3 regions of the Streptomyces sp. NPDC037083 genome follow, and region 2 is predicted to be linked to each of the others. Evidence: riboswitches for the same ligand, from Rfam matches in the RefSeq annotation. Region 2 holds a riboswitch; each other region holds the start of a gene.
What was found. Region 2 has a riboswitch for cobalamin ahead of ACZ7DE_RS05700 (prenyltransferase/squalene oxidase repeat-containing protein). Riboswitches for the same ligand answer to the same signal wherever they lie in the genome.
Positions count from the first base shown of each region.

Region 1 (9,369 bases), on a different contig from region 2:
GCACCCGGGCCGGCGCGGCGGCCAGCTGCTCCTCGGTGAGCCATTCGACGTCGTGGCCACCGGCGTTGATGAGCCGGTGGATCAGCTCGTCCCCGTCGTCGGGATGCCCCTCGACCACGTACCCGGCGTCCCGCAGCGCATCCAGCACCCGCACGGCCGAGGCGGGCGTGTCCAGGCCGACGGCGTTGCCGACCCGCGAGTGCTTGGTCGGGTAGGCGGTGAACACGAGCGCGAGCTTCTTGTCGCCGTTCGGCTTGTGCCTCAACTGCGCGTGCCGGACGGCGATCCCGGCGACGCGCGCCGACCGCTCGGGGTCGGCGACGTACACGGGGACGTCGTCGGGGCCCTGCTCCTTGAAGGAGAAGGGCACGGTGACCAGCCGCCCGTCGAACTCGGGGATCGCGACCTGCATCGCCGCGTCCATGGGGGACAGCGCCGCGTCGGACTCGTCCCAGGCCGCACGCGACGACGTGAGGCAGAGCCCCTGCAGCACGGGCACGTTCAGCTCGGCGAGCGCCCCGACGTCCCACGCCTCCTCGTCGCCGCCCGCCGAGGCCTGCGAGGCGTGCGCGCCGCCGGCGGCCAGGACGGTGGCGACGACGGCGTCCGAGCGGCCGAGGATCTCGTACAGCCCGGCGTCCGCGCCGCGCAGCGAACCGCAGTACACGGGCAGGGCGTTGGCGCCCCGCGCCTCGATCGCGTCGCACAGGGTGTCCACGAAGGCGGTGTTGCCGCTCAGCTCGTGGGCCCGGTAGAAGAGCACGCCGACGGTCGGCCGTCCCTCGGTGAACGCCCGCTCGCCGTGGACGCCGTACTCCGGCATCTTCTGCGGTTCGACGAACCCCTCGCCGGTCAGCAGCACGGTGTCGGAGAGGAACCGCGCCAACTCGGTCAGGTTGGCCGGCCCGCCCTCCACGAGGTACCGCAGCGCCTCCGCCACGACCCCGGCCGGCACTGACGACTCGGCCATCAGCTCGGCGTCCGGCACGGTCTCGCCGCCCAGCAGTACGGTCGGAACGCCGGACGCCCGCAGCGCGGCGAGACCGTCCTCCCAGGCCCGCTTCCCGCCGAGCAGCCGTACGACGGCGATGTCCGCGCCGTCGAGGAGAGCGGGCAGCTCGTCCGTGACGCCGACCCGGGTCGGGTTGCCGATCCGGTAGTCGGCGCCCGTGGCGGCCCGGGCCGCCAGCAGATCGGTGTCGGCGGTCGACAACAACAACACTGTGCTCATGCGGGCGCTCCCGGTGGAATGAAAGGCAGTCCTTGCGGCGCGCCCGACTCGATGAGCCGCCAGAGCGCGTCGGTGTCCGCGTGCTGTTCGATCAGGTCGCCGAGCCGGTCGAGCTGCTCCTCGCGCAGCCCGGCGAAGGAGGTGTCGGGGGCCGGCACGAACCGGCGGCCCGCGGCGGCCGCCACATCGCGCAGAAACGCCCGCCGGAACCCGTCGGACTCCAGCGAGCCGTGCCAGTGCGTGCCCCAGGTCTGGCCGACCCGGCAGCCGTCGAGGAAGGCCTCGCCGCCCATGACGTCGGCGACCCCGTGATGGATCTCGTACCCCTCGACCCGTTCGCCGAGGGCTTCGCCCGTCGGCCGGGTGAGGGTCTTCTCCCGGGCGAACCGCACCCGGACCGGGAGGACTCCGAGCCCCTCCACCCGGCCGCGCCGGGACTCGACCTCGTCCTCGATGTGCTCGCCGAGGATCTGGAAGCCTCCGCAGATGCCGAGGACGGGCCGCTGCTCGGCGGCCCTGCGCAGGAGGGCCTCGGCCAGCCCCCGTTCGCGCAGCCACTCCAGGGCACGGACCGTCCCCCGGGTCCCCGGAACGACGACGAGGTCGGCGTCGGCCAGTTCCTCGGGCCGGTCCACGAACCGCACGACGACGCCGGGTTCGGCGGCCAGCGCGTCCACGTCCGTGAAGTTCGACATGAGCGGGATCGCGCAGACGGCGATCCGCAGCACGTCCTCCCCCACGGGCGGAGCGGTGTTGGACTCCCGCACGGTCCCGCGCAGCGAGACGCGGAGCCCGTCCTCCTCGTCGATCCCGAGCCCGTGCCGGAACGGCAGCACTCCGTAGGTCCGCCGTCCGGTCAGCCCGTGCAGCATGTCGAGGCCCGGCTCCAGCAAGGAGACGTCCCCCCGGAACTTGTTGACGAGGAACCCGGCGACGAGCGCCTGGTCCTCGGGGGAGAGCAGCGCCACGGTCCCGAAGAACGAGGCGAAGACGCCGCCGCGGTCGATGTCGCCCACGACCAGCACGGGCAGCCCGGCATTGCGGGCGATCCCCATGTTGACGATGTCCGTCCGCCGCAGATTGATCTCGGCAGGACTGCCGGCCCCCTCACAGATCACCGCGTCATACGTGCCCCGCAATCCGGCGAGACAGTCGAGAACGGTCCCGAGGAGCTTCTGCTGCCGCCCCCCGTGGTACCCGCGGGCGCTCAGCTCGCCCACCGGCTTGCCCAGCAGCACCACCTGACTGCTCTGCTCGCCGCCGGGCTTGAGCAGCACCGGGTTCATCAGCGCCGTCGGCTCGATGCGGCAGGCCTGCGCCTGCATGGCCTGCGCCCGCCCGATCTCGGCGCCCTCCCGCGTCACGAACGAGTTCAGCGACATGTTCTGCGCCTTGAACGGCGCGACCTTCACCCCCTGCCGCACCAGCCACCGGCAGATCCCGGCCGTGACGACGCTCTTGCCGGCGTCGGAGGTGGTGCCGGCGACGAGGAGACCCCCGCTCATGACGTACGCCCCTTCCGCGCGCCCAGCGTGTCGCGCGCGTTCTTCGCGACGAAGCGCGCGGCGACGGTGACGCCGAGCGCGAGCAGGCCGACGTGGCGGGACAGCCGCGCGGCGCGTTCGATGTCCCGCGCGACGACGGGCCGCCCCGCCGCCCCGTTGAGCACGGGCCGGTGCTCCACCCGGCCGCCGTAGGACAGGGTCCCGCCCAGCCGCACCCCGAGGGCGCCCGCGAAGGACGCTTCCACGGGGCCCGCGTTGGGGCTGGGATGCTTGCCGGCGTCGGCGCGCCAGGCTCGTACCGCGCCCCGCGGATCGTCTCCGGCGACGGCGGCGAGCACGGCGGTCAGCCGTGCCCCCGGCCACCCGGCGACGTCGTCGAGCCGGGCCGAGGCCCACCCGTAGCGCAGATGGCGCGGCGACCGGTGTCCGACCATCGCGTCGAGGGTGTTGACGGCCCGGAACCCGAGCAGCCCCGGCACCCCGCCCACGGCGCCCCACACCAGGGCGCCGACGACGGCGTCGGAGGTGTTCTCGGCGACGGATTCCACGACGGCCCGGGCGATCCCGTCGGCGTCCAGGGCCTGCGGGTCGCGCCCGCACAGATGCGGCAGCCGTTCCCGGGCGGCCTCGACGTCCCCCGCCTCCAGGGCCCGGCCGATGCGCCGGGCCTCGCGGACGAGGGAAGTGCCCCCGACGACCGCCCAGGTGGCGGCTGCGGTGAGGGCGACGGAGGCGGCGGGACGGTCGCGCACGGCCCGCGAGGCGACGGCTCCCAGGGCGACGGCGCCGCCCGCGCAGACGACGGCGTGCAGGGCGCCCCACCCCCGGTGGTCCCGCCACAGCAGCCGCTCGACGGCGCCCGCAGCCCGCCCGAACGCGGCGACCGGGTGTCCCCGGCGGGGATCGCCGAGGAGCAGGTCGCCGAGGAGGCCGGCGGCGGCGCCGTACGCGTGGACGCGATCGGCACCCATCGGCTCAGCCGGCCGTGAGGGCGGGCAGCGACCTGATGGCGACGCGAGACGGGCAGCCGAGCATGGCTATGTGTCCTCACTCAGGGTGTCCACGCCCTGGTTCGACGAGACCGCGGCGAGAGTTCCTGGCTCCCGGGGGTTACTACCCCGGTGACAGTGGCGGGACCGCGCCGGATTCGCACCGGCTTCCTCTTCTGCCGCCGTACATGGCTCGGGCAGTCCACCACGGGCCCGGAAGGGTCGTCAACTTGCTGTTGACCTGCAGGAGGAGAGTGTGCAGAACCCCACACGCGGGCGATCGGCGGGGTCACACGGACAGGGGGTGCGGGACGGCGATCCGTCCCGCACCCCCTGGGTGTCCGATGGCGCGTCAGGTCACGGCCGACGCGTCAGGCCACGATCAGCGAGATCCCGTACGCCACCGCCGCCGCACAGGCCGCGAAGCACGCGTACGCGCCCGTCACCGCGAGGGTGGCCGAGCCGCCCTCCGCCGTCGCGCGCTCCTGCCGCGACAGGCCCATGACGCCGAGGGTGAACAGGGCCACGAGGCCCACGGTGACCACGAGGCTGACGCCGAACACGGAGCCCAGGGCTGCCCAGTCGATCTTCATGATGCTTCTCTTCCTTCGGACCGGACGCGCCGGCTCAGACGGTCGCGGCCGGCGGGGCGGCGGGGGCCGCCACGGGCTCGGGGGCCGGGGAGGGGATGGTGGCCGTCAGGTCGTCGGCGATCTGGCCCGCCGGAGGCGGGGTGACGGCCGCGATCGCCGTCGTGACGACGCCCGCCGGCTCCGCGGTCTCGTTGACGTTCGAGGCGTCGACGACCTCGCGCCGGGAGATCTTCCAGATGGCCGCGCTGGAGGCGATCAGGAAGACGGCCACGACGGCCGTGCCCCAGGAGCCCAGGCCGGTCACGGCCTCGGCGAGCGCGCCCACCAGGGCCGCCGCCGGCAGGGTCAGGCCCCAGGCCACGAACATGCGGGTCGCCGTCGACCAGCGGACCACACCGCCCTTGCGGCCCAGCCCCGCGCCCATCACCGAACCGGAGACCGAGTGGGTGGTGGAGAGGGAGAAGCCGAGATGGGAGGAGGCCAGGATGACGGTGGCCGCGCTGGTCTGGGCGGCGAAGCCCTGCTGCGGCTGGAGGTCGGTCAGGCCCTTGCCCATGGTGCGGATGATGCGCCAGCCGCCGAGGTAGGTGCCGAGCGCGATGGCGAGGCCCGCGGAGAGGATGACCCAGGTGGGCGGGTCGGAGTCGGGGGCGACGGCGCCGCCGGCGACCAGGGCGAGGGTGATGATGCCCATCGTCTTCTGCGCGTCGTTCGTGCCGTGCGCGAGGGAGACCAGGCCGGCCGAGGCGATCTGGCCCGTGCGGTAGCCCTTGGCCGCGGCCTTGCCGTCGGCCTTCTTGCCGAGGGTGTAGGAGAGCCGGGTCGCCAGCATCGCGGCGACGCCCGCCACGATCGGCGCCGCGATCGCCGGGATCAGGACCTTGGTGACCAGCACGTCACCGTGCACCGCGCCCGTTCCGGCCGAGGCGATGGTGGCGCCGATCAGACCGCCCATGAGGGCGTGGGAGGAACTGGAGGGCAGGCCCACCAGCCAGGTCAGCAGGTTCCAGAGGATCGCGCCGACCAACGCGGCGAAGATGACCTCGGGACGGATGCCGGTCTCGTCGACGAGACCCTTGGAGATCGTGTTGGCGACCTCCACCGAGAGGAAAGCGCCCACCAGGTTCAGCACGGCGGACATCGCCACCGCGACCTTGGGCTTGAGCGCACCGGTCGAGATGGTCGTGGCCATCGCGTTGGCGGTGTCGTGAAAACCGTTCGTGAAATCGAACGCGAGTGCGGTGACGACCACAATCGCGAGGATCAGCGAGAAGTTTTCCATTTACCCAGGCAATCGTTCGAAGTCATTGGTGCGTTGACCGTAGGCAATCTGGGTGAACGGAAGATGAACTGGGGCGGGCGTCGGGGTGTCCGTGCAAGGGCTTTGGGGCCGGCGTCGCCGCGATGCCCGAGTTGCGCCCAAGCGCCGCACGGCCGACCGCCCTTGGCCGCCCTCCGCCGCCCGTCCACGGGACCGCCGAAGAGATTTTGGTCACCCGGCAGGACGCCGCTGCCGGGCTGCCGCCGGGAGGCCCGCGCCCAGCACCCCGGCGCACGGTGGTCACGGCGCTCCGGACGGCGCCGTCGTGTACGAAACGCGCGCCCCGCGCCGTGCGCGCGCGGCGCCCACGCAATGCCTGCGTGTGCCGGTGTACCGGGGGGCGGGGGGCGTTGGTGGTGCGGTGGTGTCCGGTGCGGGCGTCCGGTGGTGCGCGGTGCGGGCATCCAGGAGGTATCCGCCCGGGGATCCCCGGGTGCGGCAGCGGTCCCGTCGGCCTGCTGGCAGGATCGCGGCATGGCTGAGCAGCGACGCGAGCAGGGGGAGTTCCGGGACGCCCGGAACTGCGGGGACTCCCGGGACGGCGAGCAGGGCGCGGGGGAACGCCGGGGGAGAAGAGCGGCGACCCCCGAGGAGGCCCGGGCCTGGGAGGCGCTCGTGACGACGGCCCGTCGCACGGTGACCGACGGCCTCGTCGTCGGCACCTCCGGAAACGTCTCCGTGCGCGTCGGCGACACCGTGCTGGTCACCCCGTCGGGAGTGCCGTACGACCGGCTCACGCCGGACGACGTCACCGGCGTCGACCTCGCCGGCCGTCAGGCGCTCGGCGCCCTGGTCCCGACGAGCGAACTGCCCATGCACCTCGCCGTGTACCGCACCACCGGCGCCGGGGCCGTCGTCCACACCCACGCCGTGCACGCCACGGCCGTGTCGACCCTCGTCCCGGAGCTTCCCTTCGTCCACTACATGGCGGGCGCCCTCGGCGGCCCCGTCCGGGTCGCGCCCTACGCGACGTACGGCACCGAGGAGTTGGCCGCGAACATGCTCCGGGCGCTCGCCGACCGCACCGGCTGCCTCCTGCAGAACCACGGCACCCTCACCTACGGCGCCACCCTCGACCAGGCCTACGACCGCACGGCCCAACTGGAGTGGATGTGCCGCCTGTGGCTGACGGCGTCGTCGGTTCCCGGCCTCAGCCCGACCCTGCTGACGGAGGACCAGGCAACCGAGGCGGCGGAGCGACTCCGAGGCTACGGACAACGCCCCTGACACCCCGGCGGCGCAGGGTCTTCACCGCCCCTCCGGACCGACCCTCCGGCCGCCTGCGCGCCATCGCGTGCCCGGCGTCGCGTCCCCCGGGCGGCCGCAATGCCTGTCGGCGGCCGTTGGGGGGCGTGGCGATGGTGGTGGGCCGCCGGTGCGGGGGGACGGGCAGGCGCTGTCGGTCCGGCGGGAGTGGGGCTTCGGGGGCTGCCCGGCCGCCTGGGCGCTCGCCGCGCGCCCGGCGTCCGTCCCCCGCGCGCCCGGCGTCGCGTCCCCCGGGCGGCCGCAGCACTGGCCGCCGTGGGGGATGACCCGGACACTGGACGGGTGCGCACAGTCACAGCGACGGCCGTCGCCGTCACCGCAGCCCTGGCCGCCGGCGCCGCCAGTGTCGCCGCCGGCCGGTTCGCCAGCGACGCCGCGCTGAAGGCGCCGCCCGGCAGGCCGCTGCCCACCGAACCCCGGCTCACCGTGCACGGCACGGCCGCCGGGCAGATCACCCTCACCCGCGACCTGGCCGCCCTGCGCCCCGGCTCCTACGGCCTCTCCGGCAACGGCTCCCACGCGGTCGTCGGCGCCGTGCTGCCCGCCGCCCCGCACTCCGCCGACACCGTGGTGCGCCGCCTGGAACGCGTCACCCACGGGTCCCTGAACCCCGGCGACGCGGTCTGGCTGACCCCGAACCTGCACGTCGGCAACCCGGACAGCGCCCTCGGCCTGGACCACGCCGACGTCGACATCCCCGGCGAACTGGGCAACCTGCCCGCCTGGTTCGTGCCGGGCGCGCGCCGCACCTGGGTGATCGCCGTGCACGGCCTGGGCGCCACCCGGGAGCACGCCCTGAACCTCCTGGGCTTCCTGCACCGGCGCCGCTTCCCGGTGCTCGCCCTCTCCTACCGCGGCGACCTCGGCGCCCCCCGTTCCCCGGACGGTCTCAGCCACCTCGGCGCGACCGAATGGCGGGACCTGGACGCGGCGATGCGGTACGCCGTGCGCTACGGCGCCGAACGCGTCGTCCTGTTCGGCTGGTCCACCGGCGCCACCATGGCGCTGCGCGCCGCCGCCGACTCGGGCCTGCGCGACCTCGTCTCGGGGCTCGTGCTCGACTCCCCGGTCCTCGACTGGCGGACCACGCTGCGGGCCCTGGCCGCCGCCCGGCACACGCCCGGCGCGCTCCTGCCGCTCGCCGTCCGCGCCGCCGAGGGGCGCACCGGCCTGCACGGCCGGGTCGGCGACCATGCCGACGCGGCCGCCGACCCGGACCGGCTGCGGGTCCCGACGCTGATCGTGCACGGCCCCGACGACGCCGTCGCCCCGTGGAGCGCCTCCCGCCGCCTCGCCGACCGCCGCCCCGAGCTGGTCTCCCTCCACACCGTGGCGCACGCACCGCACGGCGCCATGTGGAACGTCGACCCCGCCGCCTACGAGGAGGCGCTGCGCCGCTTCCTGACCCCGCTGATGTGACCCCGACGAACCCCGGTGCGTCCTCCGAGGCGCATCTGACGGCTCCCGCCGCAACGGTCCACCGCAACGATCCGCCGTACGCAATCCGCCGTACGCAATCCGCCTACGCGATCAGACGCACACGATCCGGCGTACGCGATCAGACGCACGCGATCCGCTCGAGCCGGTCCGCGATCGACCGCCGGGGCCGTTCCGGGTCCGTTCCGCGTCGTCCCGGGTCGCTCGCAGCGTTCGGCGCACCCGGACGCCGAGAGCGGTCGCGAGGGTTCCGTTTAAGCCCGTACCACTGGCCTGAAGGCACCGCCTCACCCCTCTCGGCACCCCGTGCCTTGGCCAGTCCCTTAGCCGCCCGTGACATTCCGTTTGGGTTTTCGGACCGTCAACCGGAAGACTGCACCCGTGACGTCCCGTATCCCGCGCGACTCCAGGCTTCGACTCGTCCGCCCGCGACCCCTGGCCGCCGCCCCCTCAGCTGTGAACGAGCGGCGCCCACGCCGCCCCGCACCCCGCCCGCCGGAGGGCACTCCGGCCCCCGCGGAGCTGGCCAGAATGGCGCGCTCCGGACTGGCCGCCGCGGCCCGCGTCGCCCGCTGGGCCGACAACGCCCTCGGCCCCGGCCGCGACGCCGCGACCACCGACGGCAAGGCCACACTCTCCGACGCGACCGCCGAACGGGCCGCTAGCGATCTGGGCCTGACCACGGACCGGGTCCGCGCCGACTGGGACACCGCCCGGCTCGCCGGTCTCGTCGAGGTGCACGGCGACAGCGCCCGCCCCGGCTGGCGGCTGCGCGCCTGGGACCGCGACGACAGCGCCGTCCTGCGCGGCTGGGTCGCCCTGTTCGACGCCTGGTCGCTCGCCTCGCCCGAACCCGAGGACCAGGAGCCCGCAGCGGTCGCCGAGGTCGTCTCGGCCATGCCCCAGGTGCTCTCCTTCCTCCAGCTGTCCGCCGGGCCCGTCCCCGTCGAGCAGCTGCTGGACCTGCTGCGCCAGCGCGTCACCGAGCTGCGCACCGAGCGCTGCGAGGTCCCCTACAGCGCAGGTT
Region 1 is NZ_JBVJSQ010000007.1:54,550-63,918, reverse strand. Features, by position in the region: gene cobN (cobaltochelatase subunit CobN) at 1-1,231, opposite strand, end outside; gene ACZ7DE_RS20020 (cobyric acid synthase) at 1,228-2,736, opposite strand; gene ACZ7DE_RS20015 (cobalamin biosynthesis protein) at 2,733-3,707, opposite strand; cobalamin riboswitch at 3,807-3,948, opposite strand; gene ACZ7DE_RS20010 (hypothetical protein) at 4,097-4,318, opposite strand; gene ACZ7DE_RS20005 (inorganic phosphate transporter) at 4,353-5,600, opposite strand; gene ACZ7DE_RS20000 (class II aldolase/adducin family protein) at 6,114-6,866, shown strand; gene ACZ7DE_RS19995 (alpha/beta hydrolase) at 7,188-8,324, shown strand; gene ACZ7DE_RS19990 (hypothetical protein) at 8,874-9,369, shown strand, end outside.
Region 1: it holds a riboswitch for cobalamin, as region 2 does, so the genes downstream of both, ACZ7DE_RS20015 (cobalamin biosynthesis protein) here and ACZ7DE_RS05700 (prenyltransferase/squalene oxidase repeat-containing protein) in region 2, are expected to answer to the same signal.

Region 2 (9,369 bases):
GCTCTGTTGTCCGAGGCCTTGCGAGTGTTCACAGAACTCGGCGGCACACGCAACCGCGCCGATGCGTTGGTCGAACTCGGCTCCCTGCACCGCGTAACCGGCGATCTTCAAGCGTCCCGGAGGCGCCTGGAGAGTGCGCTCGCCATCTACCGTGAGATCGGGAACAAACGGGGCATCGCCTGGACGGAACTGGAACTGTGCACGCTCGAACGCCTCAGCGGAAACCTCGACTCCGCGGACGCGCATCTGGAGATGGCGGACAGCATCTACGCACAGATACCGGACGAGTCAGGACGGGGCAGAGTCCGGGTCGAACGCAGCCTGCTTGCTGCACTGCGTCGCAGGACACCGCACGCGTGAACCTGCCCCTTCTGCGGTCTCTGGGCGCCGGCTTCCTGTGAACAGTGCGCTTCCGGCCGCACCGACCGGTGCTCATTGGGCGCCGCCCACTCGCGCTCGACGCAGCGAAGTGCGGCGACTTCGCCGACCACGCGACCAGGAGCCGCCCCAACGCCCGGGCCGTCTCCGGGCCGTCCAGCGGTGACCAACGGTCGACAAGCGGCGATAAGTGGTGCGCGCATCAGTGCAGGTCAGCCCAACTCTCAGCAGGGTCAGTCGACTTGGGCACCCATTGGAACCAGTTCTAGTTATAGTGGGCAATGGCCGTGGGACGGAGGGCGGATGACGAAGGTGCTCGATCATGGCGGAGGGGTGCGGTCCCTGCGGGTTCCCATCCCGGACAACCCGCTCGGCCACACGCTCGTCTACGTCGTCGACACCGACCGCGGGCCGGTGCTGATCGACACGGGCTGGGACGACCCCGCCTCCTGGGAAGCCCTCGGCGCGGGGCTCGCGGCCTGCGGCACGTCCGTCGCCGAGTTGCACGGCGTCGTCATCACCCACCACCACCCGGACCACCACGGACTGTCCGCGCAGGTGCGGGAGGCCTCCGGGGCATGGGTGGCGATGCACGCAGCGGACGCGTCGATCGTGCGGCGGACCCGGCGGACCCGCCCCGAACGCTGGTATGCCTACATGGCCGAGAAGCTGGCGGCGGCCGGCGCCCCCGAGTCCCACATCGCACCGCTGCGCACGGCGCGCCGCCGCACTCTGCCGGGGCTGTCCCCGGCCCTCCCCGACCGCGAGATCGTCCCCGGCGAGCTCCTCGATCTGCCCGGCCGCCGGCTGCGCGCGATCTGGACCCCGGGCCACACCCCCGGCCATGTCTGCCTCCACCTGGAGGAGGACCACCCGGCCGGACTCCCGGGTCACGGCCGTCTGTTCTCCGGCGACCACGTGCTCCCCGGGATCACCCCGCACATCGGCCTCTACGAGGACCCCGACGACCTGACGGTCACCGACCCGCTCGGCGACTACCTCGACTCCCTCGAACGCGTGGGCCGCCTCGCCCCCGCCGAGATCCTCCCGGCACACCAGCACGCCTTCACCGACGCACCGTCCCGGGTACGGGAGTTGCTCTCCCACCACGAGGAGCGCCTCACACAGCTCCTCGCCCTCCTCGCCTCCCCGCTCACCCCCTGGCAGCTCGCCGAGCGCATGGAGTGGAACCGGCCCTGGGCGGAGATCCCCTACGGGTCGAGGAACATCGCCGTCTCGGAGGCGGAGGCGCATCTGCGGCGGCTGGTGAAGCTGGGGCGGGCGGAGGCGGTCACGGGGAGCGATCCGGTGACGTACGCGGCGGTGTGAACGCGGGAGCCCGGCCTCCGCCCTACGGGCGCGTCCACGAGCCCGGGCAGGGCTCCGGCCCCGCCCGCCGGGCACCCCTCGGGCGCCTTCCTACCTGCCGGTAGAGTGGCCGCGTCGTCATCACACCCGTACAGGGGGAAGCCGGTGCAAATCCGGCGCTGACCCGCAACCGTGACAGCCGGATCGCCCGGTACGGGACCGTGACCGGCTCATGTGCGTCGGCAGGTCCGCCGCCGCACGGCACCGTCGAGGCATACGGAGCCGAGCCGCCGGGGTCGCCCCGTGCTGCCCGGCTCCCCCACAGGGAGAGGCACCCGCCGATCATGAACGTACGCCGCAGCGCCGCGGCCCTGGCCGCCGCCACCGTCGTGCTGGGCGCCGCCGTCCCCGCCGTCGCCGCCACCCCGTCCCCCACCCCGTCGGTGGCGATACCCGACGGGCTGTACGGCACGACCGACCCGACGTACGACGGTGTCTGGCGCCAGTCGCTGGCCCTGCTCGCGCAGCACACGGCGGGTGTCACCCCGGCCGACTCGGCCGTGGCCTGGCTGGCCGGGCAGCAGTGCGCGAACGGCGCCTTCGCCGCCTTCCGCGCCGACACCGCCAAGCCGTGCGACGCGAAGCTGATGGTGGACACCAACAGCACGGCGGCTGCGGTGCAGGCGCTCGCCGCGCTCGGCGGCCACCGGGCCGAGGCGCAGAAGGCGCTCGGCTGGCTGAAGTCCGTCCAGAACGCCGACGGCGGCTGGGGCTACTCCCCCGGCGGGCCCAGCGACGCGAACTCGACGTCCGTCGTGGCGGGGGCGATGACTGCGGCCGGACAGCGGCCCGCGGAGGTGAAGAAGGCCGGGAAGTCGCCGTACGACGCCCTGGTGAAGCTCTCCATCCCCTGCGACCGGGCCGGCGGCGGCGCGTTCGCCTACCAGCCGGACAAGAAGGGCGGCCTCGCGGCCAACGCGGACGCGACGGCGGCGGGCGTGCTCGGCGCCCTCGGCAAGGGGTTCGTGACGACGGCCGGGAAGACGCCGCAGGACGGCCCCGTCTGCGGCGGTTCGCCCGACCCGCTCACCCCGGACCAGCTCGCCCGCAACGGCTCGGCCTACCTCGCCGGCACGATCGGGAAGAAGGGCCATCTGGAGTCGGCCCTGCCCGGCGCAGAGAACCAGCCCGACTACGGCAACACCGCCGACGCGGTCGTCGCCCTCGCCGCCCACGGGTGGACCGCGCAGGCGAAGAAGCCTCTCGCCTGGCTGGAGCAGAACGCCGCGGGCTGGGCGCGGCAGAGCGGTCCCGCCGCCTACGCCCAGTTGGTCTTCGCGGCTCACGCCATGGGCGCCGACCCCCGCCACTTCGGCGGCGCCGACCTGGTCGCACAGCTCAACGCGACGGGACCGGCCCCGCAGGCCACGGACAAGGCCGCGGAGCGGACGGCCGCGTCCGACGGCAAGGACGACTCGGAGTCCGGGTACGGCGTCTGGTGGATCGTCGGCGTCTTCCTCGTCGCCGGCGTCGGCATCGGCTTCCTGATCAGCGCCCGGGGCCGGAAGCAGCGGCAGCCGTGACACGCCGGTGCGCCGTCCTCGTCCTCGCCGCGCTGTCGCTGCTCCTGGCCGGCGCGGCTCAGCCGGCCCAGGCCGCCGGCTACCGCTACTGGTCCTTCTGGGACCGCGCCGGCGACCACTGGACCTACGCCACCCAGGGACCGTCCACCGCCCGCCCCGCCGACGGCGACGTGCAGGGCTTCCGGTTCGCGGTGAGCGAGGACTCCAAGGACGCCTCGCAGCCGCGCGGCGCCGCCTCCTTCGCGGCGATCTGCGCGAGGACGCCCGCGCAGGACGGCACGAAGCGGGTGGCCCTGGTCATCGACTTCGGCACGGCGGCGGACGCCCCGAGCGGCGGCGGGACACCGCCGTCGCCGCGCACGGCCTGCGCCCGGGTCACCCCGGCCGCGACGACGGCCGAGGCGCTCGCCGCGGTCGCCAAGCCCCTGCGCTACGACGCCAACGCCCTGCTGTGCGCGATCTCCGGGTATCCGGAGACCGGGTGCGGTGAGCAGGTCTCGGCGGACGGGACGCGCACCCGGCGGCCCACGGCGGCCAAGGAGAACGGGAACGGGAGCGAGGACGGGAACGGGAACGGGAGCGGGAAGGACGGCGGCCCGTCGGTCGGGCTGTTCGCGGGCGCGGCGGCGGTGGCGGCGCTGGGCGCGGCCGCGGCGTGGCAGGCGCGGCGGCGGGGTTCGCGCGGGAATGGCTGACCGCCGCTCCCGCCCGCAACTCCACCCCGCCGCCTGGTGGTTGTGGGCCCTCGGTCTCGGCACCGCCGCGACCCGCACCACCAACCCGCTGCTGCTCGGCCTCCTGCTGACCGTGTCCGCGTACGTCGTCACGGTGTGCCGCCCCGACACTCCCTGGGCCCGCTCCTACTCCGCGTTCCTCAAGCTCGCCCTCGCAGTCCTCGTCGTCCGTCTGGTCTTCGTGGTGGCGCTGGGCTCCCCGATCCCCGGCACGCATGTGCTCGTCGCCCTGCCCGAAGTCCCGCTGCCGCACTGGGTGCAGGGCATCCGGCTGGGCGGCGCGGTCACGGCGGAGGGGCTGCTCTTCGCGTTCTACGACGGTCTGAAGCTGGCCACCCTTCTCGTCTGCGTGGGCGCGGCGAACGCCCTGGCCAGCCCTTCCCGTCTGCTCAAGACGCTCCCCGGCGCGCTGTACGAGACCGGCGTGGCGGTCGTCGTGGCGCTCACCTTCGCCCCGAACCTCATCGCGGACGTCCACCGTCTGCGCGCCGCCCGCCGCCTGCGGGGGCGTCCGGACCGGGGGCTGCGCGGTCTCCTCCAGGTGGGGCTGCCGGTTCTGGAGGGCGCGCTGGAGCGCTCGGTCGCCCTCGCCGCCGCGATGGACGCGCGCGGTTACGGCCGTACCGCCGACGTCCCCGCCCCCGTCCGCCGCACGACCGCGGTCCTCACGCTCGGCGGACTGCTCGGCGTCTGCGCCGGAACGTACGGTCTGCTGACCGCGGCGGGCGGCTCGTACGGCCTGCCGGTGCTGCTCGCCGGGGTCGTCGCGGCGCTGGCCGGACTGCGGCTGGGCGGCCGCCGCTCCCCGCGCACCCGTTACCGCCCGGACCACTGGAGCCCGCGCGCCTGTCTGATCGCCGCCTCCGGCGCCGCGGTGGCCGCCCTGCTCACCGTGGCCGGGTCGGCCGACCCGGCGGCCCTGCACCCCGGGGTGGTCCCGTTGACCGCGCCCGCCCTCCCCCTGTGGCCGGCGGCGGCCGTACTCCTCGCCCTGCTGCCCGCGTTCGTGTACAAGGAGCCGTCGTGATCCGCTTCGAGAGCGTCTCCGTGACGTACGACGGGGCCGCCGAACCCACCGTCAGGGACGTCGACTTCACGGTCCCCGAGGGTGAACTCGTGCTGGTGGCGGGCCCGTCGGGGGTGGGCAAGTCGACGCTGCTCGGCGCGGTGAGCGGCCTCGTCCCGCACTTCACCGGCGGGGTCCTGAGCGGCCGCGTCACGGTCGCCGGCCGCGACACCCGCACGCACAAGCCGCGCGAACTCGCCGACGTCGTGGGCACGGTGGGCCAGGACCCGCTCTCGCACTTCGTGACGGACACGGTCGAGGAGGAACTCGCCTACGGCATGGAGTCGTTGGGCCTAGCACCGCCGGTGATGCGGCGCCGCGTCGAGGAGACCCTCGACCTGCTCGGTCTGGCCGGTCTGCGCGACCGTCCCCTCGCCACCCTCTCGGGCGGCCAGCAGCAGCGGGTGGCGATCGGCTCGGTCCTCACCCCGCACCCCCGGGTGCTCGTCCTGGACGAGCCGACGTCCGCGCTCGACCCGGCGGCCGCGGAGGAGGTCCTCGCCGTCCTCCTGCGGCTCGTCCACGACCTCGGCACGACGGTGCTGCTGGCGGAGCACCGCCTGGAACGCGTCCTGCAGTACGCCGACCAGGTGGCGCTCCTGCCCTCCCCGGGGGCGGCCCCGCTGCTCGGCGCCCCGGCGGACGTCATGGCCGTGTCCCCGGTGTTCCCGCCGGTGGTGGACCTGGGCCGGCTGGCCGGCTGGTCCCCCCTGCCGCTGACCGTGCGGGACGCCCGACGCCGCGCGGGCGACCTGCGGGAGCGACTGGCCGAACGGGAGGCCCCCGGTGACTCGTCCCGCGACGCCCACTCACCCCACCCACCGTCGGACCCGACACGGACCGCCGAGCCTCCGACACGGACCGCCGAGGCCCCGGCACGGGACGCCTCCCTACGGGCCCCTGTCACACAGCCACCGGCACCAGCACCAGCCGCCAAGCCCCCCGCCCGCCGCCGCTTCCGCCGGACCGCCACCACCGCCGGCCCGACACCCGTACCCACGCCCGCCCCCGGCGCATCCGCACCCGGCGTCCCCGCGCCGCCCGCCGAGGCCCGCGCCCTGGGGGTGCGCCGGGCCGGTGTGCAGGCCCTGCGCGACGTAGGGCTCACGGTCGGGCCCGGCGAGACCGTCGCCCTCATGGGCCGCAACGGCGCCGGAAAGTCGACGCTGCTCAACACGTTCGTGGGCCTGGTGGAGCCGTCCGCCGGCACGGTGCTCGTCGGCGGCGCGGTCCCGCACCGCACCTCTGCCCGCGACCTGGTCCGCCGCGTCGGCCTGGTCCCGCAGGAGCCGCGCGACCTGCTGTACGCCGACACGGTCGCGGCCGAGTGCGTGGCCGCCGACCGGGACGCGGGGGCCGCTCCCGGCACGTGCCGCGCCCTGGTCTCGGATCTCCTCCCCGGCATCTCGGACGACACCCACCCCCGCGACCTCTCGGAGGGCCAGCGCCTCACGCTCGCGCTGGCGGTCGTCCTCGCCGCCCGTCCGCCGCTGCTCCTCCTCGACGAGCCGACCCGCGGCCTGGACTACGCGGCGAAGGCACGCCTGGTCGCCGTCCTGCGCGAGCTGGCCTCGGCCGGTCACGCGATCGTGCTGGCCACGCACGACGTGGAGCTGGCAGCGGAGCTGGCTCACCGGGTGGTGCTGCTGGCGGAGGGCGAGGTGATCGCCGACGGCCCGACGGCGGAGGTGGTGGTCTCGTCCCCGTCGTTCGCCCCGCAGGTGACGAAGATCCTCGCCCCGCAGGAGTGGCTCACCGTCGCGCAGGTGAGGCGGGCGCTGCGATGACCGCTCGGACGACCAAGAGGACCGCCTCGACGACGAGGACGACCGCCCCGACAACGAGCACGACCGCGTCGACGACGAAGGCGCCCCGGCGGCGTCCGCGCGCCGTTCACCTGGGACCCCGCTCGCTGGCCGCGTTGACGCTGGTCAGCGCGGTGGGAGTGATCGCGTTCAGCTGGCCTTTCCTGGCCCCTCCCGCCTCCGCCCTGAACGCCCACGCGCAGGACGCCCCCTGGCTGTTCGCGGGCCTGCTGGTGCTGCTGGTCGCGGTCGTCGCGGCGACGATCTCGGAGTCGGGACTGGGCGCGAAGGCGGTGGCGATGCTGGGCGTGCTGGCGGCGACGGGCGCGGCGTTGCGCCCGATCGGCGCGGGGACGGCGGGCATCGAGCCCATGTTCTTCCTCATGGTGCTGAGCGGCCGGGTCCTGGGCCCGGGCTTCGGCTTCGTCCTCGGCTCGGTGACGATGTTCGCGTCCGCCCTGCTCACGGGCGGGGTGGGCCCGTGGATGCCGTTCCAGATGCTGGCCATGGGCTGGTTCACGATGGGCGCGGGCCTGCTGCCGGGCTCCGAGCGGCTGCGCGGGCGCGCCGAGCTGGTCCTGCTCTCGGGGTACGGCTTCCTCGCCGCCTTCGCCTACGGCACGGCGATGAACATGGCCGGCTGGCCGTTCATGGGCGCGCTGGCCTCGGGCGTGGCGTTCGACCCGGGCGGGACGGTCCCGGCGAACCTGGCCCGCTTCGTCGCGTACTGCGTGGCGACCTCGCTGGGCTGGGACCTGGGCCGGGCCCTGGTCACGGTCCTGCTGACCCTCACCCTCGGTCCGGCGGTGCTCAAGGCGCTACGCAGAGCCACCCGCCGCGCGGCCTTCGAGACCGCGGTCACATTCGAGGCCCCCGACGGCCACCGAGAAGGCCGTTGACCGGTGAACCACCCCACATGACCCACATCACCTACTAGGCTGCCTAGTCGGACAAATAGGATGTTACGACCATGCCGCCAGGGCCTCTGACCTGCACTTTGAGAGCCAGGTCACACGAGGGGCCTTTCCCTCGGATACGGCCACAACTAGCAAAAGGGGTCTTTGCGGGCAGCTCCCGATCCTGCTTCTCTGGATGACGTCGCACGGCGCCGACGAGCCCCACGGGCCTCGGCGCCGCGGCATGCAGCCACCCACCGCACATCACGCGGTGCGGCCACGCACCGCGTGACTCCGGCATGCAGGCGACAGCCAACGTCCCCGAAGAAAAAGGTTCTCCGTGTCCGTCTCCGTCATCCGTCGCATCGCCACCCCGAAGAAGGTCCTCACCACCGTCGCCGTGGCCGCCGCCACCGCCGGCATGGCCCTGTCCGCGGCCCCCGCCCAGGCCGCGACGTCCTCGGTGCCCTCGGCCGCCCAGGCCCAGGCGATCGCGCACAAGATGATCCCGAACACGGCTCAGTACAACGCCTTCGCCAACATCGTGAAGCACGAGAGCGGCTGGGACGTCGACGCCACCAACGCCTCCTCCGGCGCCTACGGCCTCGTCCAGGCCCTGCCCGGCTCCAAGATGGCCTCGGCCGGCTCCGACTGGAAGACCAACGCCAAGACCCAGATCAAGTGGGGGCTGGACTACATGAACTCCCGTTACGGCAGCCCCGTCGCCGCCTGGAACTTCTGGCAGATGAACGGCTGGTACTGAGCCGAACCCCCATGAACGCGCGCTACGCGCGCTGAAGGCGGCGGCCCCCGATCCCCGGGGCCGCCGCTTTCGGCGTTTCCCCACCTTGCCGTGCTGCACTGGGCGGATGACCGGCACCGAGCACCCGACCGAGCCGCCGACGGATCCGCCGGCACACGGCGTACGTCTGGTCCCCGCCCTCCTCGCCCTGACCGCCATGAGCGGCCTGATCGACGCGGTCACCTATCTCGGCCTGGGGCATGTCTTCACGGCCAACATGACCGGCAACGTCGTCGTCCTCGGGTTCGCCGCCGCCGGCGCTCCGGGCTTCTCGGTCCCGCACACGGCGACCTCACTGGCCTGTTTCCTGGCGGGCGCGACGACCGGTGGCCGGGTCTCGCGCCGGGTGGGCGGGGGCTCACGCCGCTCCCTGGCCCGGGTGATACTGGCCACCGAGGCCCTTCTGCTGGCCGCCGCGGCGGCCGTGGCGGCCTCCACCGAGGACGACGCCCCGGCCACCGTCTACACGATCATCGTCCTGACCGCTTTCGCCATGGGGTTGCGCAACGCGACGGTCCGCAAACTGGCGGTGCGTGGCCTCACCACGACCACCGTCGTGACCATGACCCTGACCGGCCTGGCCGCCGACTCCTGGGCTGGCGACGGCTCGCGCGGACGATCGCCCCGCCGTACGGCGGCCGTGATCGCGATGTTCTCGGGCGCGACGCTGGGCGCGGCCCTGGTGCTCCGCCACGACCTGTCGGTCCCGCTGCTCCTGGCTGCGACGACGCCGGCGGTCCTGGCGTTCACGGTGTCCGGCAAGGACTGATCACTGCTCACCCGCGTCGCCCCGCACC
Region 2 is NZ_JBVJSQ010000002.1:196,539-205,907, forward strand. Features, by position in the region: gene ACZ7DE_RS05690 (tetratricopeptide repeat protein) at 1-360, shown strand, start outside; gene ACZ7DE_RS05695 (MBL fold metallo-hydrolase) at 682-1,707, shown strand; adenosylcobalamin-variant (AdoCbl-variant) riboswitch at 1,833-1,904, shown strand; gene ACZ7DE_RS05700 (prenyltransferase/squalene oxidase repeat-containing protein) at 2,031-3,269, shown strand; gene ACZ7DE_RS05705 (SCO2322 family protein) at 3,266-3,964, shown strand; gene ACZ7DE_RS05710 (CbiQ family ECF transporter T component) at 3,957-5,030, shown strand; gene ACZ7DE_RS05715 (ABC transporter ATP-binding protein) at 5,027-6,856, shown strand; gene ACZ7DE_RS05720 (ECF transporter S component) at 6,853-7,773, shown strand; gene ACZ7DE_RS05725 (aggregation-promoting factor C-terminal-like domain-containing protein) at 8,111-8,533, shown strand; gene ACZ7DE_RS05730 (YoaK family protein) at 8,640-9,341, shown strand.

Region 3 (9,369 bases), on a different contig from region 2:
AGGTCCGCGTAGGCGGCGCGGAACTCGGCGACGGCCCGCTCGGCGTTGCGTTCCGACGCGCTGACCGGTCCGCGGTTGGACAGCGGGCCGGTCATCGTCCGGGCGACGGCCTCGGCGACCGGGACGGGGGTCTGCGTCCCGCCCGGTCCGTCGAAGAAGGCGAGGCCGTGGGCGAGGGAGGGGAAGTGGGCCCGCAGGGCGGCGACGTCGATGGCCATGGCTCCGACTCTGGCACCCCTCGTCCGGGCCCACCAGCGGATCACGGCGACCTGGCGTGAAGCGTTCGCCCCTTGATCGTCAGAGCCTCGACGTGCGAGTGGGCGGGCGTGCCCCTCGGCGTCCGTGACGGCCGTGGCGTCCGTGGTGTCGGCGAACCCGCCCCGCTCGGCCGTCGCTGAGAACGGTGCACGGCCGCGCCGCACCCGTGGCGCGGCGCGCATCCACGACGTGGATGCCCCGGATACGGGATTCGGATCGCGCGGGGGATGGCGACGGGCGCCCCGCCCGCCCCATAGTCGTCGCTACCCGCACGCCGCCGTGTCCGGATCCTCCGGCGGCGTACGGCCTCCCGGCCCGCCTCGCGCCGCGGTCGGCGCCCGTGCGGCGTGCCCGCTCACCCGTGCCGTCCCCTGAACCGTCCCTCTCGTCATCCCCGAGCCGTCCCTCACGCCGTCACCTGGAGTCGCCATGCCCGGTTCCGTGCCCCCGCCTTCTGCTGTCACGGTCGACGACACCGTCCCCCCGCCCGTCGCCGACGCGGGCCCGGCCCATCTGCTGCGGGTGACCCTGCTGATGGCGGGCAGCTGCCTGCCCATCCTGGGGGCGGTGCTGATCGCCCCGGTGCTGCCGAAGATGCAGGACCACTTCGAGTCGAGCACGGGCGCCGAGGCGCTGGTCCCTCTCGCACTGACCGTGCCGGCGCTGGCGCTGGCGCTGCTGGCCCCGTTCGCCGGGGTGATCGTGGACCGGCTGGGCCGTAAACGCCTGCTGGTCGTGGCGACCGTCCTGTACGCCGCGTTCGGCACGGCGCCGCTCTGGCTCGACTCGCTCGGCGCGATCATCGCCAGCCGCGCCCTGGTCGGTGTCGCCGAGGCCGCCATCATGACCTGCTGCACCACGCTGATCGGCGACTACTACACAGGTCGTCGCCGGGTGAAGTACCTCGCCCTGCAGACCATGTGCGCCTCCGCGTCCGCCACCGTCTTCTTCGTGGTCGGCGGTGCGGCCGGGGCGGCCGGCTGGCGTGTGCCCTTCTGGGTCTACACGGTGAGCCTGGTGCTCGCCCCGCTGATGGCCGTCGTCCTGCCGAACCCGCTGCCGAGGCCCGCGGCGCGCACGGCGTCCGCCGAGGTCCGGGCTCAGGCCCAGCCGCGGGGCGAGGCGCAGGCCCGTGGGTCGTTCCCGTGGCGGCAGATGGCCGGCATCTGCGCGCTCACCTTCTTCGGGGCGATGGTCTTCTACACCGTCCCCGTGGAGATGGCGTACCTGCTGGACGACCTCGGCGTGACGAACTCCGGTGTGATCGGCCTGGCCACCGCGGCCGCGAGCGCCGCCACCGTCGGCGGCGCGGTCGCCTTCGCCCGGCTCAAGCGCTCCCCGGACCCGATGCTGCCCGCCGTCCTCGCGCTCTGCGCGGTCGGTTTCGCGGTGATGTCCCTCGCGTCCGACGCACCGCTCCTGATCGTCGGAGCGGTGCTCAACTGCCTGGGCACGGGGCTGCTGCTGCCCGCGCTCCTCACCAGCGCCATGTCCCGGCTGGCGTTCGAGGACCGCGGCCGGGGCACCGGACTGTGGACGGCGGCCTTCTTCGGCGGCGAGTTCGTCTGCCCGCTGGTACTCCTGGCCGTGGCCTCGGCAGTCGGCGGTCTCGCGCATGCGGTGGGCGTCCTGGGGCTGGCCGCCGCGGCCCTCGCGGCGGGACTGTGGGCGGCGCGGCGTCACGCGGACGCCACCGCTCCCCGACCGCTTCCACAGCAGTCGGCATGACGCTTCGTCCGCCCCCTGGGAGCGCCTCGGGCCGGACGGCGCCCGCAACTTGACCGGAAACTCGTCATGTGGCCGGAAACCGTCACTCGGTCCGGAGCCCGTTGCCCGACCCCGACCCGGCTACGGGACCGGAATTCCCGTTGCGCGCCCGGCGCCCGCCGCTCCCGACCGCGGCCGGCGAGGATCGGGCGGACAGGGGGAAACCGCGGTGATCCGGGCCACGTCGCGGCGGAGAGCGGCATCACGGCAGGTGGTGCGGTATTGGCCATGGGCGCGACACACGGTACCGTCGCTCTGATATCGACGACGGGATCACGGAAGCCGGTGGAAATCCGGCACGGTCGCGCCACTGTGATCGATGCGCTTCTCACTGACGGGGCGCATCGCGAGTCAGACCCGGGACCGTCGTCCTGTGCACCACCGAGATGGGACGCGAACTCCCAGAGGAGGCCCTGCCATGGCGCAGCATGTCGCCCAGCCGACCGTCACCACCCCCGTCGTACCCGCCAAGCTGCCGCTGAAGGCAATCGCCCCCTGGGCGGTCTTCTTCGGCGTCCTGATGCTGGTCCTGCTCTACTTCGTCGGCGCCGAGCAGGGCGCCACCTCCGTCGTCTCCGGCGAGGGCGTCCACGAATGGGTGCACGACGCCCGTCACCTCCTCGGCTTCCCCTGCCACTGATCAGGGGCGCCGCACACCCATGAACTCAGCAACGGTAAGAAACCTGCTCGTTCGGGGCATGCTCGCCGGCCTCGGGGCCGGCGTGCTCGCCCTGTTCGTCGCCTACTTCCTCGGCGAGCCGTACGTCGACGGCGCCATCGGCTTCGAGGAGTCCCACGCGGCCGCGCACGAGCACGAGGTCGAACTCGTCTCCCGCGGGCTGCAGTCCACCGCCGGCCTCGCCACCGGCGTCCTGGTCTACGGGGTGGCCTTCGGCGGGATCGCCGCCCTCGCCTACTGCTTCGCCCTCGGCCGCGTCGGACGCTTCACCCCCCGGGCCACGGCGCTGCTGCTGTCGGGGGCCGGGTTGCTCACCGTGTACGTCGTGCCCTTCCTGAAGTACCCGGCCAACCCGCCCGCGGTCGGCGACCACGACACCATCGCCAAGCGGACCACCCTGTACTTCCTCATGATGGTGCTCGGCGTGCTCCTCGCGGTCGCCGCGGTCATCGTCGGCAAGCGGCTCGCGCCGCGGCTCGGCAACTGGTACGCCACCGTCGTCGCCGTCCTCGGTTTCGTGCTGGTGGTCGGGCTGGCCTACGCCTTCCTGCCCGCCGTCAACGAGGTTCCGGGGGACTTCCCGGCCACGCTGCTGTGGCGGTTCCGCCTTTCCTCGCTCGCCATGCAGGTCACGATGTGGGCAGGCTTCGGCCTCGCCTTCGGCGAACTGGCCGAGCGACTGCTGCACCCCAAGCCCGCCACCGTGTCGGCGGGTTCGGCGGCGCCCGCCCCGAACTGACCTGGCGGCAAGGCGACTTCGCCGACACGACGACGTCGCCGACCGGACGGTTTCACCAGACCGGACGATTTCACCGACACGACGACGAGAGGGCCCACGGAACCGTCCGGGGGCCCTCTCGCGTTCTCCGGGCAGCGACGACATCGACCGTCGACCCGCCCTGTCGTCCCATCGACCCGCCCTGCCGACCTGACCGCACCCCGGGACCGACAGCGGCGAGAAGCGGAGAGCCCGAGGTGACCGGACAGCCCCAGCCGCGCCGCATCACCCTGGGAGGCCGCGAAGCGGTCGCCCTGACACCGCGGGAGTACGAGCAACTCATCGACAGCCGACGGCAGATCGGCGGCCAGAGCGCCAGGATCCGCGTCCTCGGTCAGCAACTGAAGCGCACCGAGCGGCTTCTGCGGGACCTGGAGACGCTGGTCGCCGCCGGCCCGGCCGAGGACTGCCCCCGGGAAGGCGGGACGTCCGGGTCGCATGGGCCGGTGTGCGAGGCAGCCGCAGCCGCACCGGCGGACCCGGACGTCGACTGCCTGCGCTGCGCCGTGGCGGCACTGCTGCGACGTCACCGGGATGCGGCGTCATGATCCTTCGGCGGAGGCCTCGGCCGAGTCCGGCGGATGCCCGAGCCGCAGGTTCCAGCGGCCGCCGCGCCCGCTCAGCGAGGTGGCGGTGAGCGGCGGCACGTCGAGCCGCCAGAAGGCCGCCGCCGGCGTGCCCAGCGCATGGACCACCGCCGCCCGCACGACCTCCGGCTCGACCACGGCGAGGGTACGGCCGTCCGCCCGCGACGACGCATCCAGCCAGGCGGCCACCCGTGCGCACAGGTCCCCGACGGACTCCCCGCCGTGCGGCGCGGACGCGGGGTCGGCGAGCCAGCGGGCCACCGCCTCCGGCTCGCCCGCGCCGACCTCGGCGAGGGTCAGGCCCCGCCAGCGCCCGACGTCCAGCGCCGCCAACTCCTCCGGCTCCACCGCCTGCGCCGTGTCGAGGCCCAGCGCGGCGGCTGTCTCCCGGCAGCGCACCGTCGCGGACGTCACGACACGCGAGGCCGAGGGCAGCGCGCCGGCCGCGGCACGGGCCCGCGCCTCGCCGCCGGCGTCGATCGAAGCCCCGTCGTCGAAACGGGCCTGACGCAGCGACGCGTTCATGGCGGGCGAGATGAAGGTGACACGGCTCGTCACGTGGTGCTCCTCCTGGTGCGGGCATGATGTGCGGGGCGTCGGCGGGGGCGCCGGTCATCACGCGCGCGTGATGACCGACGACCGACCTCGCCGCCCCGGACCACCCTGCCGGACCTTGCCGCCCGGGGCCACCTCGCCGAACTCCGCCGCCCGGGCCACCATTCCCGATCCCGCCGTCCTGGACCACCTGCCCGATCCCGTCGTCCCGGCCCGCCTGTCGGATCCCGCCTTCGCGGACCGCCTCTCCCGAACATGCCGTCGCTCGAACCTGCCGTGGCTCGAACCGTCCCGAGGCCGAAGTCCCGTGCTGGGCGGCCCACTTCGCGTGGATCGCGACCGCGGGGGCGGCGGGTTCAGGCGGTCGTCGGCCGGGCGGGCAGCACGTGGTCGCCGACCGTGTCCGTGCTCAGGCACAGCGAGCAGACCATGGCGTGGTGGGTCCGGCAGGCGGCCAGGTCGGGGCGCTCGTAGGACTGGTGGCAGACATGGCACTCGTACGTCGTGGCGCTGGGGTTGCCCTCCGCGTCGAGCAGCGGCTCGTCGATGCCGTCGTCGGTGCGGCGCAGGTAGTACCTGCCCCGGGTGGCGACGGCCATCAGCGGGGTGAGGACGAACGCGATGACCGCGGCGGCGACGGGGGAGTACGGCTGGAGGGTGTCGCCGAGGGCGTGGAAGTACATCGCGATGGACAGTCCGGACGCGGCGAGGAAGGCGACGACGCCGACCGGGTTGACCGCGAACAGCATGCCCCGACGGAACTCGGGCGCGTGCGGGGAGAGTTTCAGCAGGTACTTGTTGACGCCGATGTCGGTGGCGACGGTGACGACCCAGGCGATCGCGCAGTTGGAGTAGAAGCCGAGGATGTCGTTGAGGAAGCTGAACATGTCGGCCTCCATCAGGGCGAGCGCGAAGCCCAGGTTGACCAGGACGAACACCATGCGGCCGGGGTAGTGCCGGGTGACGCGGGTGAAGGAGTTCGTCCACGCCAGCGAACCGGAGTACGCGTTCGTCACGTTGATCTTGATCTGGCTGATCACGACGAGGGCCACGGCCAGCGGGACGACCAGCCAGGACGGCATCATCGCGTCGAAGGCCCCGCGGAACTGCTGGATCGGCTCGGTGGCCGCCGCCGGGCCGACCCCGGCCAGGATGTACACGGCGAGGAAGACGCCGATGGCCTGCTTCAGCGCGCCGAGCACCACCCAGCCGGGGCCCGCCATGATCACGGCCGTCCACCAGGCGCGCTTGTTCTCCTCGGTCTTCGGGGGCATGAAGCGCAGGTAGTCGATCTGCTCGCCGATCTGCGCGATCAGGGAGAGACAGACGCCCGCGCCGAGCAGCACGGAGGCGGTGTCGACCCCGCCGTCGCCGTCGGCGCCCGCGTAGGAGAGGAACCGGTCGACGGTGCCGGGATCGGTGGCGACGAGGTAGACCAGCGGGGCGACCATCAGCAGCAGCCACACCGGCGTCGTCCACACCTGGAGCTTGCTGAGCGCCTTCATGCCGTAGATCACCAGCGGGATCACCATCAGCGTGGAGACCAGGTAGCCCAGCCACAGCGGGAGGCCGAGGCCCAGCTTCAGCCCCTGGGCCATGATCGAGCCTTCGAGGGCGAAGAAGATGAAGGTGAAACTGGCGAAGATGACACTCGTGAGCACCGACCCGTAATAGCCGAACCCGGAGCCGCGGGTGATCAGGTCGAGGTCGATGTTGTAGCGGGCGCCGTAGTAGGCGAGCGGGAAGCCGGTGACGAAGATGACGACCGCGGCGACGGCGATCGCCACGAGCGCGTTGCCGGTGCCGTGCGTCAGGCCGATGCCGGCGCCGATGGAGAAGTCGGCCATGTAGGCGATGCCGCCGAGCGCGGTGGTCGCCACGACCATCGGGGTCCAGCGGCGATAACTGCGCGGCGCGAAGCGGAGGGTGTAGTCCTCCAGGGTCTCCTTCGTCGCCTGACTGGTGGGGGAGCCCGGCTGGGTGGCCGTCCGGGGTGACTGAGGTGACTGGGTGGCGCTCATGGTCAGCCCTTCGGGGAGGGGCGCGATGCCGTGCGGCAGTGCGCTGAGCGGTGGGGCGCTCCCGGACGGCGTCGTCGACAGCCGGGGCGGAAAGGCTAGGAACCGCTTGTTTCCCGAGGGGGCGACGTGGCGTGAACCCACGGTTACGGAGAGCGGCTCCGGGGATCCCGGCGCCGCGCCGACGGTGTGCCGGGCCGGTGTGCCCCGGGGGTGCTGGGCCAATGTCCCGGGGGTACCGGGCCGACGTGCCCGGGGGTGGGCAGGGCCGGTGTGCTTGAGTGGGACGGGCGCGGCCGCTCCTCGCGTCGCCCGCGCCGGACCCGTCGGCGCTCATGATCGGACCGGACCCTCGTGCACGTACTGATCCTCGGCGGGACCACGGAGGCCCGTCGGCTAGCCGAACTGCTGCACGGCACGCCGGACCTGGAGGTGACCAGCTCGCTCGCCGGACGGGTCGCCGCTCCACGGCTGCCGCCGGGCGGGGTCCGCGTCGGCGGGTTCGGCGGTGCCGAGGGGCTGACGAGATGGCTGCGCGAGCACGCGGTCGACGCGATCGTCGACGCCACCCACCCCTTCGCCGGGACGATCGGTTTCCACGCGGCAGGGGCCGCCGCCGCCGCGCGGGTTCCCCTGCTCGCCCTGCGCCGCCCCGGCTGGGCGCCCGTCGAGGGCGACCGCTGGCACGACGCGGGCTCGCTGACGGAGGCCGCCGCGCTGTTGCCCGGGCTCGGGCGGCGCGTCTTCCTCACCACCGGCCGGACGGGCCTCGCGGCCTTCGCTGGCCTGGACGGACTGTGGTTCCTGGTGCGGTCCGTCGAGGCGCCCGAACCTCCCTGCCCGTCCGCCATGGAGGTGCTGCTCGACCGGGGCCCCTTCACCCTCGACGGGGAGCGCGACCTGCTGCGCCGTCACCGCGTCGACGTCCTGGTGACGAAGGACAGCGGGGGAGCGGCCACCGCGCCGAAGCTGGTCGCCGCCCGGGAGGCCGGGCTGCCCGTGGTGGTGGTGCGCAGACCACCCGAGCCTTCGGGCGTCCCCGTCGTGCCGGGCCCGGAGGAGGCGGCGCGCTGGGTCGGTGCACACCTCGACCGGGCTCGGTCCCGCCGGGCCGACTGAACACGCGCCGACCGTCCCACCCGACCACCGCACACCGCACCTGACCGCCTCGTCGTCGGTGGCGGCGGCAGCGGTACGCCGGTGTCGACGTCGGAGGCTGCCCCGACCCGTCGTCGGCGAGGCGGCAGGGGGCTCAACGGTGCCAGGGAGGCGGCGGGCCCAACGGTGGCAGGGAGGCCGCGGGCCCACGGTGACGGGGCGTCAGGGCGCTCGTCGGTGACCGGACGCCCCGGCCGGTGTCACGGCGGACGGGCCGTCGCTCACTCCTCCTCGCTCGCGAGCGCGTTCAGCGCGGCCGCGGCGATGGCGCTGCCGCCCCGACGCCCGCACACCGCCAGGTACTCCAGCCCGAACGGGTTGGCGACCAGGGCCTCCTTGGACTCGGCCGCCCCGACGAACCCGACCGGTACACCGATCACCGCCGCCGGGCGGGGCGCGCCCTCCTCGATCATCTCCAGGAGACGGAAGAGGGCGGTCGGCGCGTTGCCGACGGCGACGACCGAGCCGTCCAGCCGGTCCCGCCACAGCTCCAGCGCGGCGGCGCTGCGCGTGGTGCCGAGTTCCGCCGCCAGCTCGGCAACGGCCGGGTCGGAGAGGGTGCAGAGCACGTCGTTGCCCGCGGGCAGCCGCCTGCGGGTCACTCCGCTGGCCACCATCTGGACGTCGGTGAACACGGGCGCGCCGCCCCGCAGGGCCTCGCGGGCGCGGGCCACCACGGCGGGCGTGTAGGCCACGTCCCGTACGAGGTCGACCATGCCGCAGGCGTGGATCATCCGGACCACGACCTGACCGACGTCGGCGGGGAGATCGGCGAGGTCGGCCTCCGCCCGGATGGTGGCGAAGGACCGGCGGTAGATGGCCGCGCCGTCCTTCTCGTAGTCGTAGCTGGTCACGGTGTTCGTCTCGCTGCTCTCGGTGGTGGTCGGACGGCCCATCGGGCGGCCGCCGCTGCTCCGGCCGCCGCACCTGCCGTGGACATGGCGGCGAGCATACCCACCCCCACCTGGGGCTCCGGCCCACGGCCCGGTGATCGCCCGTACCGCTCGACACGGCCGAGCCTCCGCGAGCGACCGCCGGCCGGGCGCCCCGCAGCCGCGGCCCGGAAGCGCGAGGCCGGCACCCGCCACCCCCCCAACCCAGGCCCCGCAGGCGGGTCGGGGGTCGCCCCGTGGTCGGGAACAGCACGGACACGCCGCTACGGCGGGGTGGACACCTCAGACCTCCTGCGGACGGGCGGACGGGCGGACGGGCGTTGGGGGCGTTGAGGGCGTTCGGGCGGGCGGCTTGCGCGCCCGACGGGCCCGGGTTCCATCCCGGCGGAGTCAGTCCCGGGCGAGCAGATCGGCCAGGCGGTGCGCCTGCGCGAGCAGGGTCCCGTAGGTCACCAGGGCGTCCGGGTCGTCCGGCACGGCCCGCGGCAGCCGTCGGCGGAAGTCCTCGAGCGTGTGGTGCAGCTTGCCGACCGCCTCGCGCAGCTCCTGGTCGGCGAGGTCGTCGTGGCCGCCCGGGGCGAACCGGCTCCGGCCGTACAGCCGCACGGCGTGCGCGGTGGGGCGCAGGAAGTCCGCGTACGCACGGGTGATTTCCGGGGCGGGCCGGGCCGCCCTC
Region 3 is NZ_JBVJSQ010000004.1:172,400-181,768, forward strand. Features, by position in the region: gene ACZ7DE_RS12870 (cysteine desulfurase-like protein) at 1-218, opposite strand, end outside; gene ACZ7DE_RS12875 (MFS transporter) at 688-1,986, shown strand; cobalamin riboswitch at 2,250-2,407, shown strand; gene ACZ7DE_RS12880 (CbtB domain-containing protein) at 2,444-2,665, shown strand; gene ACZ7DE_RS12885 (CbtA family protein) at 2,685-3,443, shown strand; gene ACZ7DE_RS12890 (hypothetical protein) at 3,680-4,030, shown strand; gene ACZ7DE_RS12895 (histidine phosphatase family protein) at 4,025-4,627, opposite strand; gene ACZ7DE_RS12900 (purine-cytosine permease family protein) at 4,981-6,645, opposite strand; gene ACZ7DE_RS12905 (cobalt-precorrin-6A reductase) at 6,997-7,761, shown strand; gene ACZ7DE_RS12910 (precorrin-8X methylmutase) at 8,022-8,696, opposite strand; gene ACZ7DE_RS12915 (FUSC family protein) at 9,084-9,369, opposite strand, start outside.
Region 3: it holds a riboswitch for cobalamin, as region 2 does, so the genes downstream of both, ACZ7DE_RS12880 (CbtB domain-containing protein) here and ACZ7DE_RS05700 (prenyltransferase/squalene oxidase repeat-containing protein) in region 2, are expected to answer to the same signal.